Regions from separate parts of the Pseudonocardia sediminis genome, predicted to be linked through region 3. Evidence: riboswitches for the same ligand, from Rfam matches in the RefSeq annotation. Region 3 holds a riboswitch; each other region holds the start of a gene.
What was found. A riboswitch is a leader RNA that binds a small molecule or an ion and turns the genes downstream of it on or off. The one in region 3 is predicted to bind S-adenosylmethionine.
Positions count from the first base shown of each region.

Region 1 (4,124 bases), 2.9 Mb from region 3:
GGTCACGACGTTCCAGGCGGCGCGGCCGCCGGAGAGCAGGTCCAGCGTCGCGAACTTGCGCGCCAGCTCGTAGGGCTCGTTGTAGGTGGAGTTGATCGTCCCGGCCAGGCCGATGTGCGAGGTGATCGCGGCCAGCGAGGCGAGCACGGTGAACGTGTCCGGACGCCCGACGACGTCCTGGTCGAAGATCGCGCCCCCGCGGTCGCGCAGGCGCAGGCCCTCGGCGAGGAACAGCAGGTCCAGCTTGCCGCGCTCGGCGGTGCGGGCCCAGTGCGCGAACGAGGCGAAGTCGATGTGGCTCCCGGAGGCGGGGTCGCTCCAGACGGTGTCGTGGTTCACGCCGGGGAAGTACGCCCCGAGGATGATCTGCTTGCGGGTCATGCGGTGCTCCCGGCGGTGGCGTAGCGACTGGCCGGGCGGGAGAGCCCGAACCGCTCGCGCAGGGTGGTGTCGTCGTAGGCGGTGCGGAACGCGCCGCGGCGCTGCAGCTCGGGGACGAGCGCGTCGGCGATTGCGTTCAGGTCGTCGGGGAGGACGCCCGGGCGCAGGCGGAAGCCGTCGAGGCCGGCCTCGTGCCAGGCGACCAGCAGGTCGGCCAGGTCGGACGGGGTGGTGGCGAGGATCGCGGCGTCGGAGCGCAGCGGGTCGCGGGCGTCGAGGCGGGCCAGGCGCTCCTGCGCCGCGGCCTGCGTGTGGTCGAGCAGGACCACCAGGTCGCCGAGGATCCGCAGCGGCTCCCCCTCTCGTCCGACCGCCGCTTCCGCGGCGCGCACGTCACCGATCACCGACGCGACGTCGTCCACGTCCTGCGGGGTCACGAACACGACGTCGGCGGAGCGGGCGGCGAGGCGGTAGGGCACCTCGCGGTGCGCGAGCACGGTGACCAGCGGATGCCCCTGCGGCGGGCGCGGGGTGATCGCGGGCCCGCGGACGTCGAAGTGGTCCCCGGAGAAGTCGATGTAGTGCAGCTTGTCCCGGTCGACGAAGCGGTTGGTGGCGTCGTCGCGGATCTCCGCGTCGTCCTCCCAGCTGTCCCAGAGCCGGCGCGCGACCTCGACGGCGTCCGCGGCCTCGTCGAAGAGCTCCTGCACGACCCGGGCGGTCTCCGGGGTGTCCAGGTGCTCGCGGCGGACGCCGGGCAGGGCGCGACGCCCGAGGTGGCGCGCCTCGTCGGCGCGGGCCGAGACCTGCACCCGCCACCCGGCGCGGCCGAGGCTGTCGTGGTCGAGCGTGGCGAGCGCGTTCGCGACGTGGAACGGCTCGGTGTGCGTCGTGGTGACGGTGGGGACGAGTCCGATCCTGCTGGTCAGGGGCGCGAGCAGGGCCGCGACGAGATGCGCGTCGAGCCGCCCGCGCACCTGGTCGGTGCGCCGGTCGGACTCCGCGAGGTGATCGGTCGACTGCAGTCCGAACCCGTCCTCGATCGTGATCAGGTCGAGCAGGCCGCGCTCGGCGATCGCCGCGAGGTCGGCCCAGTAACGGGCGGTGAACAGCTCACCGGGGCGGGCGTCGGCCTCGCGCCAGGCGGCGGGGTGCCATCCGGCGTCGCTCAGCGCGACGGCGAGACGAAGGTGGTCCGAAGTGGACATGGGTGGTGACCGCTTCCTGCGGCGCGCGGGGCGCCGCCTACTGCGGGTGGTGGGGCCGGTCCGGGGCGGTCAGGCCGGACAGGCCGCGCTGGTGACGCGCAGGAGATCCACGTGACGACGGCAGCGCCCGTGGAAGGAGGCGCGGTCGACGGACGGCACGCGCACCGCGTTTCCGTTCATCGATCCCCCCATCGGTCCCGGCGTGAGCACCCGCACCCGCGGGATGCGGGGGGTTGCTGCGGCGTCGACGAGCCAGGTCTCTCGGCCGCTCTGGATGGTGCGCACCCGTGATCGGGTACTGACACGACTCTAGGTAGCCACTCCCGTCGCCTGTCAACACTTCCGATGAAGAACGTGATGCGCGACGCCCCGGCCCCACGCACTTGACATCGGCGATCACGCGCTCGTAACTTCACCGCCAGGTCATGAGCGCCAGCGTCAAGCCCCGGCTCGCTGGCCGGCAACCCTCCTCCGCGGTGGGGTGCTCCGGGTGAGGACCGGGCCGGCGCGACACCCGCGTGCGGCAAGCGCGGACCCGTCGGCACGTCTGAGGGTCCTGATCGACCCGAGGAACCGCCATGTCCCACGCCCTTGCCACCGCCCCCGCCGCGACCGCCGTGGACCTTCCCTCCGTCGTCGGAGCCGACCTGCAGGTCCCGCTCGTCGACGGCCGCTGCGTGCGCTACGCCAACCTCGACGTCGCCGCGAGCGCGCCCGCCCTGCAGGCCGTCGCCGACGAGGTGAACGCCCTGCTTCCCTGGTACGCGAGCGTCCACCGCGGCGCCGGCTACGCCTCCCAGGTGTGCACCCGCGTGCTGGAGGCGGCCCGGACGACCGTCGCGGAGTTCGTCGGCGCCCGCCCGGGCGACGTCACGGTGTTCACCCGCCACACCACGGACTCGTTGAACCTGCTCGCCTCCTGCGTCCCCGGCCCGGTGCTGACCCTCGACGTGGAGCACCACGCGAACCTGCTGCCCTGGCAGTCCCGGCCCGGTTCGCGGGTGATCGCGGCCCGCGCCGGCGTCGACGCGACGCTCGCCGCCGTCGACGACGCGCTGGCCCGCGGCTCCTTCGCGCTGCTCGCCGTCACCGGTGCCTCCAACGTCACCGGCGAGACGCTCCCGATCGCGCAGGTCGTCGACATCGCCCACGCCTACGGCACCCGCGTCGTCGTCGACGCCGCGCAGACCGCACCGCACCGCCGCATCGACCTCGCCGCCTGGGGCGCGGACTACGTGGCCCTGTCCGGGCACAAGCTCTACGCGCCCTACGGCACGGGCGCCCTCGTCGGGCGCCGGGACTGGCTCGACGAGGCCGCGCCGCACCTGGCCGGCGGCGGTGCCGTCGCCCACGTCGGCATCCACGGGACGACCGCCGAGGCCGCGTGGGCGCCCGCTCCGCACCGGCACGAGGCCGGCACCCCGAACGTCCTCGGCGCCGCCGCGCTCGCGGCGGCCTGCCGGACCCTCGCACCCCTGCTGGACGAGGTCGCCCCCGCCCACGAACGCGCCCTGCTCACCCGCCTCACCGACGGGCTCGACGCGATCGACGGCGTCACGTCGCTGCGCATCTGGAACGACTCCCCGGACCGGGTGGCGGTCGCGAGCTTCGTCGTCGACGGCGTCCCGGCCGGGCTGGTCGCGGCGTACCTGTCGGCCGAGCACGGGATCGGGGTCCGGGACGGCCGCTTCTGCGCGCACCCGCTGCTGGCCCGGCTCGCCGACGGCGGGGACGGGGCCGGCGACGGGAACGCCGTGCGCGCCAGCCTCGGCCTGGGCAGCACCGCCGAGGACGTCGACCGTCTCCTCTCCGCCCTGACCGCGCTCGTCGCCGAGGGGCCCCGCTGGGACTACGCCGTCGTCGACGGCCGGTGGGCGCCGACCCCGGACCCGCGCGACGCCGACCCGCTCGGCCTGGCCGGTCCGGTGGGTACGCAACGCTGCGGCGCAGCGTGATCGACCCCACGAGGGTTGACTCACAGCGCTCGCCTGCACAGGATCAACGGATGCCCGGCGCCCGGAACCTGACGTGCCGTCGTCACGTCGACCTCATGAGGACCGCGGGCTACACCTGTCGTTGACGCCCGCCGTCCGGATCCTGCCGACGGCGACCCCTCCCCCGTCCGATCCCGCGGGAGTCGTGTGTCCGACCCGGGTCACGTCTGCCCGCACGTCCGAGGAGCCTCCATGTCCAGCGCCACCCTGTCCGCTTCCGGTCCGCGAACCGGCTCGCTCGACCTGGAGCCGCTCGGCCCCGGCTTCGGCGCGCTCGTGCACGGCCTCGACCTGGCCACCGCCGACGACACGGTCGTCGCCGACGTGCGTGCCGCGCTCACGGCGCACAAGGTGCTGTTCTTCCGCGGCCAGACCCTCGACCCGGACGCGCAGGTGCGCCTGGGCAACCGGCTCGGGGAGCTGACGGCGTCGCATCCGGTCGTCCCCGGCATCGACGACGCGCACACCGAGATCTACGCCCTCGACAGCGCCGACGACGGCTTCTCCGACGTCTGGCACACCGACGTCACGTTCATGAAGC
Region 1 is NZ_SHKL01000001.1:1,908,908-1,913,031, reverse strand. It holds gene EV383_RS09045 (NtaA/DmoA family FMN-dependent monooxygenase) at 1-381, opposite strand, end outside; gene EV383_RS09040 (LLM class flavin-dependent oxidoreductase) at 378-1,589, opposite strand; SAM riboswitch class I at 1,775-1,870, opposite strand; SAM riboswitch class IV at 2,011-2,125, shown strand; gene EV383_RS09030 (aminotransferase class V-fold PLP-dependent enzyme) at 2,168-3,544, shown strand; gene EV383_RS09025 (TauD/TfdA dioxygenase family protein) at 3,776-4,124, shown strand, end outside.
Region 1: linked by a shared signal. The riboswitch ahead of EV383_RS09030 (aminotransferase class V-fold PLP-dependent enzyme) and the one ahead of thrC (threonine synthase) in region 3 are both predicted to bind S-adenosylmethionine.

Region 2 (4,124 bases), 1.4 Mb from region 3:
GGCGTGCCCGTGCGTGTCGTTGACGGTCTTGAACCCGTCGAGGTCGCAGAACAGCACCGGTGTCTGCGCTCCGTCGCGGGCCCGGTCGATCACCTCGGTCAGCCGGTCGCCGAGCGCGCGCCGGTTGACCAGCCCGGTCAGCGGATCGTGGGTGGCGGCGTGGGCCATCCGCTGCTCGGACTCGACGACGTCGGTGATGTCGCGGGAGACGCCGAGCAGCTCGGTGACCCGTCCCTGCGGGTCCCGGGTGAAGGGGGTGACCCGGCGGGAGAGCCAACGGTGGCTCCCGGACCCGTCGCGCACCCGCACCCGCAGCGGCTGGACGTCGCCGTCGAGCAGGCGGGTCGCGGCCTCGTTCGCGGCGTGCAGCGCGGGGCGGTCCTCCGGGTGCACCAGGCTGGGCCCGTCGCGGCGGTCGAGGTCGAGCACCTGCTCCGGGGTGAACCCGAGCATCGTCTCCACCGAGCGCGAGGCCCAGAGGACGGCGTGGGTGCCGGCGTCGGCGATGAAGATGATGTCCGGGCTGGCCGCGAGGACCGCGTCCTGGAACGTGACGGCGGCCTGCAGCCGGGCCTGCACGACGCGTTCCCCGGTGACGTCGGTGAACGTGGCGACGGCCCCCAGCAGGCGTCCGTCGCCCGCGGTGATCGGGCGGGCGTGCGCGACGACCTGGTGGTGCGGCTCGCCCGGCGGCTCGATCCGCAGCTGCAGTCCGGTCAGGACCTCCCCGGCCAGGGCGCGACGCAACGGCGTCCGCGACGGCGGGACGGGACCGTCCGGTTCGGACACCGACAGGCGCTGCGCCAGGACGTCCGGGTCGACCGGCTCGTCGTCGGCGACGCCGGTGATCCTGCGGTGCGCCGGGTTGCGCAGCACGATCCGGCCGTCGGCGTCGCAGGCCAGGACCCCGGCGTCGACGGTCTCCAGGACGGCCCGGTCGAACTCCAGCCGGTCGGCGAGTGCGCGCAGGGCGGCGTCGCGCTGGGCCACCGTCAGCGTCACCACGAGCACGGCGAACACGCACACCACGAGGAACGTCTGGACCAGGGCGAGCGGTGCGTACGGGGACGAGACGGCCGCGGCCGCGAACGGGCCGCCGCCGTGCACCGTCAGTAGCGCCACCAGCAGCCCGACCACCAGCACCTGCCAGCCGACGGTCCGGGGGCCGAGCCGCAGCCCGGTCCCGACCAGGACGGCCAGCGGCAGGAACGCCAGCGGCCAGGTCTGGCCCGGGGCGAACGCCGCGACGGTCGTCCCGACCGCGAGCACCCACAGGCCGGCGGCCTCGGCCGGGTGGCGCCGCCGGCGGCGCGGCGGAAACGCCATCACCAGCGGCACCAGCAGCAGGACCGCCGCCGACCGCGACGCGACGAGCGACCAGAACAGCTGCACGGGCTCGTCGGACAGCGGCGGCGGCGCGGTCGGGGTCATGACGGCCGCCGCGACGAGCGCGCCGGCCGCCGCCGCGAGCAGCAGCCGCCCCAGGTCGGGGAGCGAGCGCAGACGCAACCGTCCCGCGAGCAGGAGCCCGGCGGTGGCCGCCTGCACGACGTCCCCGAGCGCCCACCCGACGACCACCTCCGGCGGGCGACCGACCAGCAGCCGCAGCACCGCCCCGGCGACCCCCACCGTGAGCAGGACCGCCGCCATCAGGGCGGCCCGGCGGGCACCGGACGGCGCGCGCCACCGCCCGCACCCGCCCGCGGCCACCGCGACCGCCACCGTCGCCGGGGCGACCCCCGGCCACCAGGCCCGCAGCCCCGTCCGCGACTCGGCGACCTGGATCGAGAGCAGACCGAGCCCGACCACCGCGACCGCGGTCCCGGCCAGCAGCCCCGCCACGACGGGCGGCCCGGGCGGTCGCCGACCGGGCCGGGTGCCCTGCGGCAGGGTCATGGGACTCCCGGGGTGGGGGCCGGCCGCTCGGTGCGGGGGACACCGGGCCGGGACGTCGCGGGCCGTGGGGAAGATCGGTTCGGCCGGAACGGCAGCAGACTATCCCGGCGGTGGTCATGATCACCACGATCGGAGGAGTACGACCTCGGCTCTTCATCGCCCACCGTCACCAACTCGGCAGACGAGTGATGCGCCAGGCCCCTGGCGGTCCGTTCGTCGTCAGGGGAGTGACGTGGCCCGGCCACCGTCTCCTTGACACTCCGCCTCCGCACCGGGTTTGCTGGGGACTTGCCATCCTGAGCGGCCGAGAGACCCGGATCGACGACGCCGCAGCAACCCGCACACGTGGGTGCTACCGCCGGGACCGATGGGAGACCGACGTGAAGACCCCGGCGAACGACGCCCTCGCGGTGTCGGTGTGGTCGAAGTCGATCTGGTGCAGGCGTCGCCACGTCGACCTCTGCCGGACCGGAGCGGCGCTCTGTCGGTGATGCCTCGCGGCCCCGTGGCCGCCGACGCGTCCCGATCCCTCGCACCTTCCGGAGCATCCGCATGTCCACACCTGCCACCGCCCCACTCCGCACGCCCGCACCGTCCCGGTCCCAGCGCCGCTCGGCCGTCGGCGACCGCCTGCTCGACAGCCTCGAGGCGCTCGTCGCCCGTCACCGTGCGCTCGCCCCGCACTCCCCGGAGGATCGGGGCCTGCACGCCGAGCTGATCACCGCCGAGGTCGCGCAGGAGCTCGCGATGGCCCGCCGGGCGCTCGCCCGCACCCCGCACCTGACCGTGGTCGAGCAGCCGGAGGACGATCGATGAGCGCCCCCGTCGTCGACCCGGCGACCCTGCTCGACGCCGCCGTCGCCGAGATCGACCAGGACGCGGCCAACGCCCGGATCTCGTTCCTCGCCACCGGCTCCGGTGCCGACGGCGTCCGGATCCGGCGCGAGTCCGGCGCGCCCGACGAGCCCGTCGACCTGGGCGGATCGCTGAACCCGGTCGAGCTGGCGCTGGCCGCGCTGGTCTCGTCGCAGATCGCGACGTACCGGTACCAGGCCTCGGCTCTCGGGATCCCGCTCGACGACGTCCGCGTGGACGTCGAGGGCGAGCTCGACGTCCGTGGGTTCTTCGGACTGGAGGGCACCGTCCGGCCCGGCCTCGACGACGTCCGGATCGCGGTCCACCCGCAGGGACCGGCGCCGGCGGAGGACTACGTCCGGCTCCTCGCCGAGGTCGACGCGCGATGCCCGGTGCTGGACCTGTTCCGGGCGCCGCCCACGGTGAGCACGAGACTCGTCACGTCCTGAAATCGAACCGGGCGGTAACCGCACCGCGAACTACAGTGGGTTCACACCTACGACAGGACGCGGGTCCCGTACATGCCATCTCGCGCGGCCGTACTGACCGGCATCGGTCACAGCCTGCCACCGGACGTCGTGACGAACCACGACCTCGCTGCACGTCTGGACACCACCGACGAGTGGATCCGGACACGCAGCGGTATCGGGTCACGTCACATCGTCCGGGGCGGGACGAGCACCTCCGACCTGGCCGTCGAGGCCGGGACGCTCGCCCTGAAGTCGGCCGGGGTCTCGGCGGTGGACATGGTCGTCGTGGCCACGAGCACCCCGGACCACCCGGTCCCGGCCACGGCACCGGCGGTGGCGACCCGGATCGGGCTCGGCACCGTGCCCGCCTTCGACCTCAACGCCGTGTGCTCCGGCTTCCTCTACGGCCTGGCCACCGCGAGCGCGATGATCACCGCCGGGCAGGCCGGCTCGGTGCTGCTGATCGCGGCGGACACGTTCTCCACGCTCGTCGACCCCGAGGACCGGGCCACGGCGTTCCTGTTCGGCGACGGAGCCGGGGCGGTCGTCCTCCGCGCCGGGACCCCGGGCGAGGCGGGCGAGGTGCTGGCCCTGGAGATGGGCAGCGACGGTGACGGCGAAGACCTGATCATCGTCCCGGACGCGGCGACCCCGTTCGCGATGCAGGGCCAGGCTGTCTACCGGCAGGCGGTGGCGCGGATGACCGAGTCCGCGCGGACCGTCATGGACCGGGTGGGCTGGGGCGTCGGCGACGTCGACCGGTTCGTCGGGCACCAGGCCAACCAGCGGATCCTGGACGCCGTCTGCGACCGGCTCGGGCTGCCGCGCGAGCGGGCGGTGAGCAACCTCGAACACGTCGGCAACACCGCCGCCGCGTCGATCCCGCTGGCGTTGTCGCAGGCC
Region 2 is NZ_SHKL01000001.1:6,250,262-6,254,385, forward strand. It holds gene EV383_RS29280 (diguanylate cyclase domain-containing protein) at 1-1,896, opposite strand, end outside; SAM riboswitch class I at 2,185-2,270, shown strand; gene EV383_RS29285 (hypothetical protein) at 2,449-2,712, shown strand; gene EV383_RS29290 (OsmC family protein) at 2,709-3,200, shown strand; gene EV383_RS29295 (beta-ketoacyl-ACP synthase III) at 3,273-4,124, shown strand, end outside.
Region 2: linked by a shared signal. The riboswitch ahead of EV383_RS29285 (hypothetical protein) and the one ahead of thrC (threonine synthase) in region 3 are both predicted to bind S-adenosylmethionine.

Region 3 (4,124 bases):
GTCCGGGACGGGCGCGCCGAACCCGGGTGGGGAGAGCAGGACGACGTCGCGGCCCTCCAGACGTTCGACGAGCGGACCCCAGACGTCCGCGGTCTCGGGGTTGCCGTGCACGAACACCACCGTCATGGCGATGATCGTAGGGACGGCCCCCGACGGTTCCGTCCCGGTGCCGCCGCACCCCGGTCGAGACGACCCGGTGGCGGGGGATAACATTGCTCGCTGAGCGCTCGGCGTGCTCGCCCGGAACGGTTGTCCGTTCGGCCTCGCCGGAGCCGGACGACGAACTCGAGCAAAGCCGAACTCACCAGGCAGGAAGACCAGAGGCAGACGCGTGGCCAACATCAAGTCCCAGATCAAGCGGGTCAAGACCAACGAGAAGCGCCGCGAGCGCAACAAGGCGGTCAAGTCGTCGGTCAAGACCGCGATCCGCCGCTTCCGCGAGGCCGCCGCCTCGGGCGACGAGAACGCCCCGGAGCTGCAGCGCAAGGCCGCGAAGGCCCTGGACAAGGCGGCCGGCAAGGGCGTCATCCACCGCAACCAGGCCGCCAACCGCAAGTCGGCCATGGCCCAGCGGCTGAACAAGGTCGACGCCTGAGGTAACCCCTCACGCACGTCCCGACGACGGCGCTGCCCACTCCCGTGGGGCAGCGCCGTCGTCGTGTTTCCGGGGCCGCCACCTGCGGACGGTCCCCTGCCCAGCACATGCGGCCGGTTCCCCTGCCCAGCCGCGCGCCGGGTCTTCCACTGCGCGTTCCGCGTCGTTCCGCGGGCGCGGCCGCGATCGCTCGACGACGCCGGGCGCGCGTCTGCATGACGGGCGCGCGCGGCGTGGTGCCCGAGCGCGAACGGCGTGGTGCCGATCCTGGATGCGCGACCGAGGCGCACCCGGCGGTCCGCCGGAGGCGAGGGCCGAGCTCCCGGATCAGCGGGTGGCGCGGGCGTCCAGGACGGCGAGGACGGCGCGTTCCAGGGCGTAGGCGGGGTCCGGGGAGGCGCCCTTCACGTCGGCGTTGACCCTCGCGGTGGCGGCGACGGCGACCGCGAGGGTCTCCGGACGCCAGGCGCGGACCTGGCCCTGGGCCTTGCGGATCTTCCAGGGCGGCATGCCCAGCTCCCCGGCGAGGCGGTTCGGGTCCCCGCGACCGGCCGAGCCGACCTTGGCCAGCGTGCGGACCGCGTCGGCCAGGGCGTCGGCGATCAGCACGTGCGGGGTGCCGATCACGAGTGCCCAGCGCAGGGCCTCCAGCGCGCCCGGGCGGTCCCCCGCGATCGTGGCGTCGGCGACGGCGAAGCCGGTCGACTCGGCGCGCCCGCGGTAGTACTGCCGCACGCCGTGCTCGTCGACCCGTCCGCCGGTGTCGGCCACCAGCTGACCGGCCGCGGCGGCGAGCTCGCGCAGGTCCGACCCCACGGCCTCGACCAGCACCGGGACCGCGTCCGGGGTGATGCTGCCGCCGTGCCTCCGCACCTCCGCGCGCACGAAGTCCGCCCGCTGCTCGGGGCGGGTGATCCGGGCGCAGTCGGTCGTCTCCGCCCCGGCCTTGCGCATCAGGTCGACCACGGCCTTGCCACGCGCACCGCCCGCGTGCTGGGCGACCAGCACGATCCCCGGCGCGGGGTCCTTCGCATAGGCGGCGATGGCCGCGGTGAGGTCCTTGTTCGCCTCGTGCGCGGCCATCAGCACGATCACCCGCGCCTCGGCGAACAGCGACGGGCTGAGCAGGCCGGCCAGCTCGCCCGGGGCGATGTCGGAGGTGCGGATCCGCCGCAGCTCGACGTCCGGGTCCTGCGTCCGGCACCGCCGCACGATGTCCTCGACGGCGCGTTCGGCCAGCAGCTCCTCCTCGCCGACGACGAGCTGGAGCTGCGCGGGAGGGCCGTCGTCACGTGCCGCGGGGCTCACGTGACCATGGTGGCCCACCACACCGACATCGGGTGACCCGGATCCCGTTCGGTGTTCTCGACTGGAAAACGTCGTCGGCGGTGTCGTAGTGTCAAGCTGCCTCCGTGTGATCACGGGTGGTCACAACTGCATATGGCTCATCCAGAGGGGCAGAGGGAACGGCCCGTTGAAGCCCCGGCAACCGACGTCGCACGACGATCCGCCCGATCACGTCTCCACGTGACCGGACGTCGACGAACACGGTGCCAACTCCGGCCCGCACAGTGCGGGACAGATGAGGAGATCACGTGACACTCACTGCTGCCCACGAGACGGCCACCAGCTACGACCTGGGCCCCGCTCGTGCTCTCAGCTGCCGCGAATGCGGCCACGAAGTCCCCCTCGCCGCCGAGTTCGCGTGCCCGCGATGTTTCGGCCCGCTCGAGGTGGCCTACGACTTCCCGAACGTCACCCGCGCCTCCATCGAGGCCGGCCCGAAGTCGATCTGGCGCTACAAGGACCTGCTGCCGGTGCCCACCACGGTCGCCGAGCACCCGAACACCGAGCCCGGCCTGACCCGACTGATCCAGGCCGACCGGCTCGCCGCCGCGCTGGGCGTGCGCAAGCTCTGGGTCAAGGACGACACCGGCAACCCGACGCACTCGTTCAAGGACCGCGTCGTCGCCGTCGCCCTGGCCGCTGCCCGTGAGCTGGGCTTCACGGTCCTGTGCTGCCCCTCGACCGGGAACCTGGCCAACGCCGTCGCCGCCGCCGCGGCCCGCGCCGGGTGGGATTCGGTCGTGCTGATCCCGTCCTCGCTGGAGCAGGCCAAGATCACGACGACCGCCGTGTACGGCGGCACGCTGCTCGCCGTCGACGGCAACTACGACGACGTCAACCGCCTCGCCACCGAGCTCGCGGCCGAGCACGAGGAGTGGGCGTTCGTCAACGTCAACGTCCGCCCCTACTACGCCGAGGGCTCCAAGACGCTGGGCTACGAGGTCGCCGAGCAGCTCGGCTGGCGCCTGCCGCAGCAGATCGTGGTGCCGGTGGCGTCCGGGTCGCAGCTGACCAAGGTCGACAAGGGCTTCCAGGAGTTCGGCAAGCTCGGGCTCGTCGAGCCGACCCCCTACACCGTGTTCGGTGCACAGGCCACGGGCTGCTCGCCGGTCGCGACCGCGTTCGAGGCCGGTCACGACGTGATCCAGCCGGTCAAGCCGGACACGATCGCCCGCTCGCTGGCCATCGGCAACCCGGCCGACGGCCCGTACGTGCTGGACTCGGTGCGCCGCACCGGGGGTTCGGTCGGGCACGTGACCGACGCCGAGGTGGTCGAGGGCATCCGCCTGCTCGCGCAGACCGAGGGCGTGTTCGCCGAGACCGCGGGCGGGGTCACCGTCGCGACCGCGAAGAAGCTGATCGAGGCCGGGAAGATCGACCCCGACGCCGAGACCGTCCTGCTGATCACCGGTGACGGACTCAAGACGCTCGACGCCGTGTCCGGCGAGGTCGGCCCGACCGCGACCGTGCCGTCGACCAGCAAGGCCGTCCGCGAGGCCCTGGCCCACCTGGCCTGAGCCACGCCGAGCACGACTCACGGGAGCGCCCGGCCGGACCCGTTCCGGCCGGGCGCTCCCGCGTCCGGTGGCGGTCATCTGCCACCGGACCGGCGGGGAGCGGGCTGCGGGTCGCCGCGGGCGACGAGGGCCATCTCCGGGCGGCCGTCGCCGTCGGAGTCCTCCGCGGCGGTGACGGCGACGTCGCCGGACTGGTCGGTGCGGGCGACGACGACCCCGGCGCCGGTCAGGGCGTCCATCATCCCGGGGTTCGGATGCCGGTAGGTGTTGCCGGCACCGACGCTGACCAGCGCAGCGCGCGGGCGCACGGCGTTGAGGAACGGCACGGAGCTGTAGCGGCTGCCGTGGTGCGGCATCTTGAGAACGTCGGCCTGCAGCGGGACGCCGGCGTTCAGCAGGTCGCCCTGCGACTCCAGCTCCACGTCGCCGGTGAGCAGCACGCTCCCGGCCGGGGTCTGCGCGCGCAGCACCAGCGAGCCGTCGTTGACCGCGGTGCCGTCGTCGGGGTCGACGTACTCCGAGGGGTGCAGCGGGCCGAGTACGTCGATCCGCAGCGCCGGCCAGGTCAGTGACCGCCCGGCCGCGAGCCCGACCAGCGGCGCACCGGCGGTGGCCGCCGCTGCAGCCACCTTCTGCAGGCCCCAGCGGGGCTCGCGGACCGGCCC
Region 3 is NZ_SHKL01000001.1:4,809,095-4,813,218, forward strand. It holds gene EV383_RS22505 (alpha/beta fold hydrolase) at 1-126, opposite strand, end outside; gene rpsT (30S ribosomal protein S20) at 332-595, shown strand; gene holA (DNA polymerase III subunit delta) at 923-1,903, opposite strand; SAM riboswitch class I at 2,038-2,184, shown strand; gene thrC (threonine synthase) at 2,191-3,459, shown strand; gene EV383_RS22525 (DNA internalization-related competence protein ComEC/Rec2) at 3,534-4,124, opposite strand, start outside.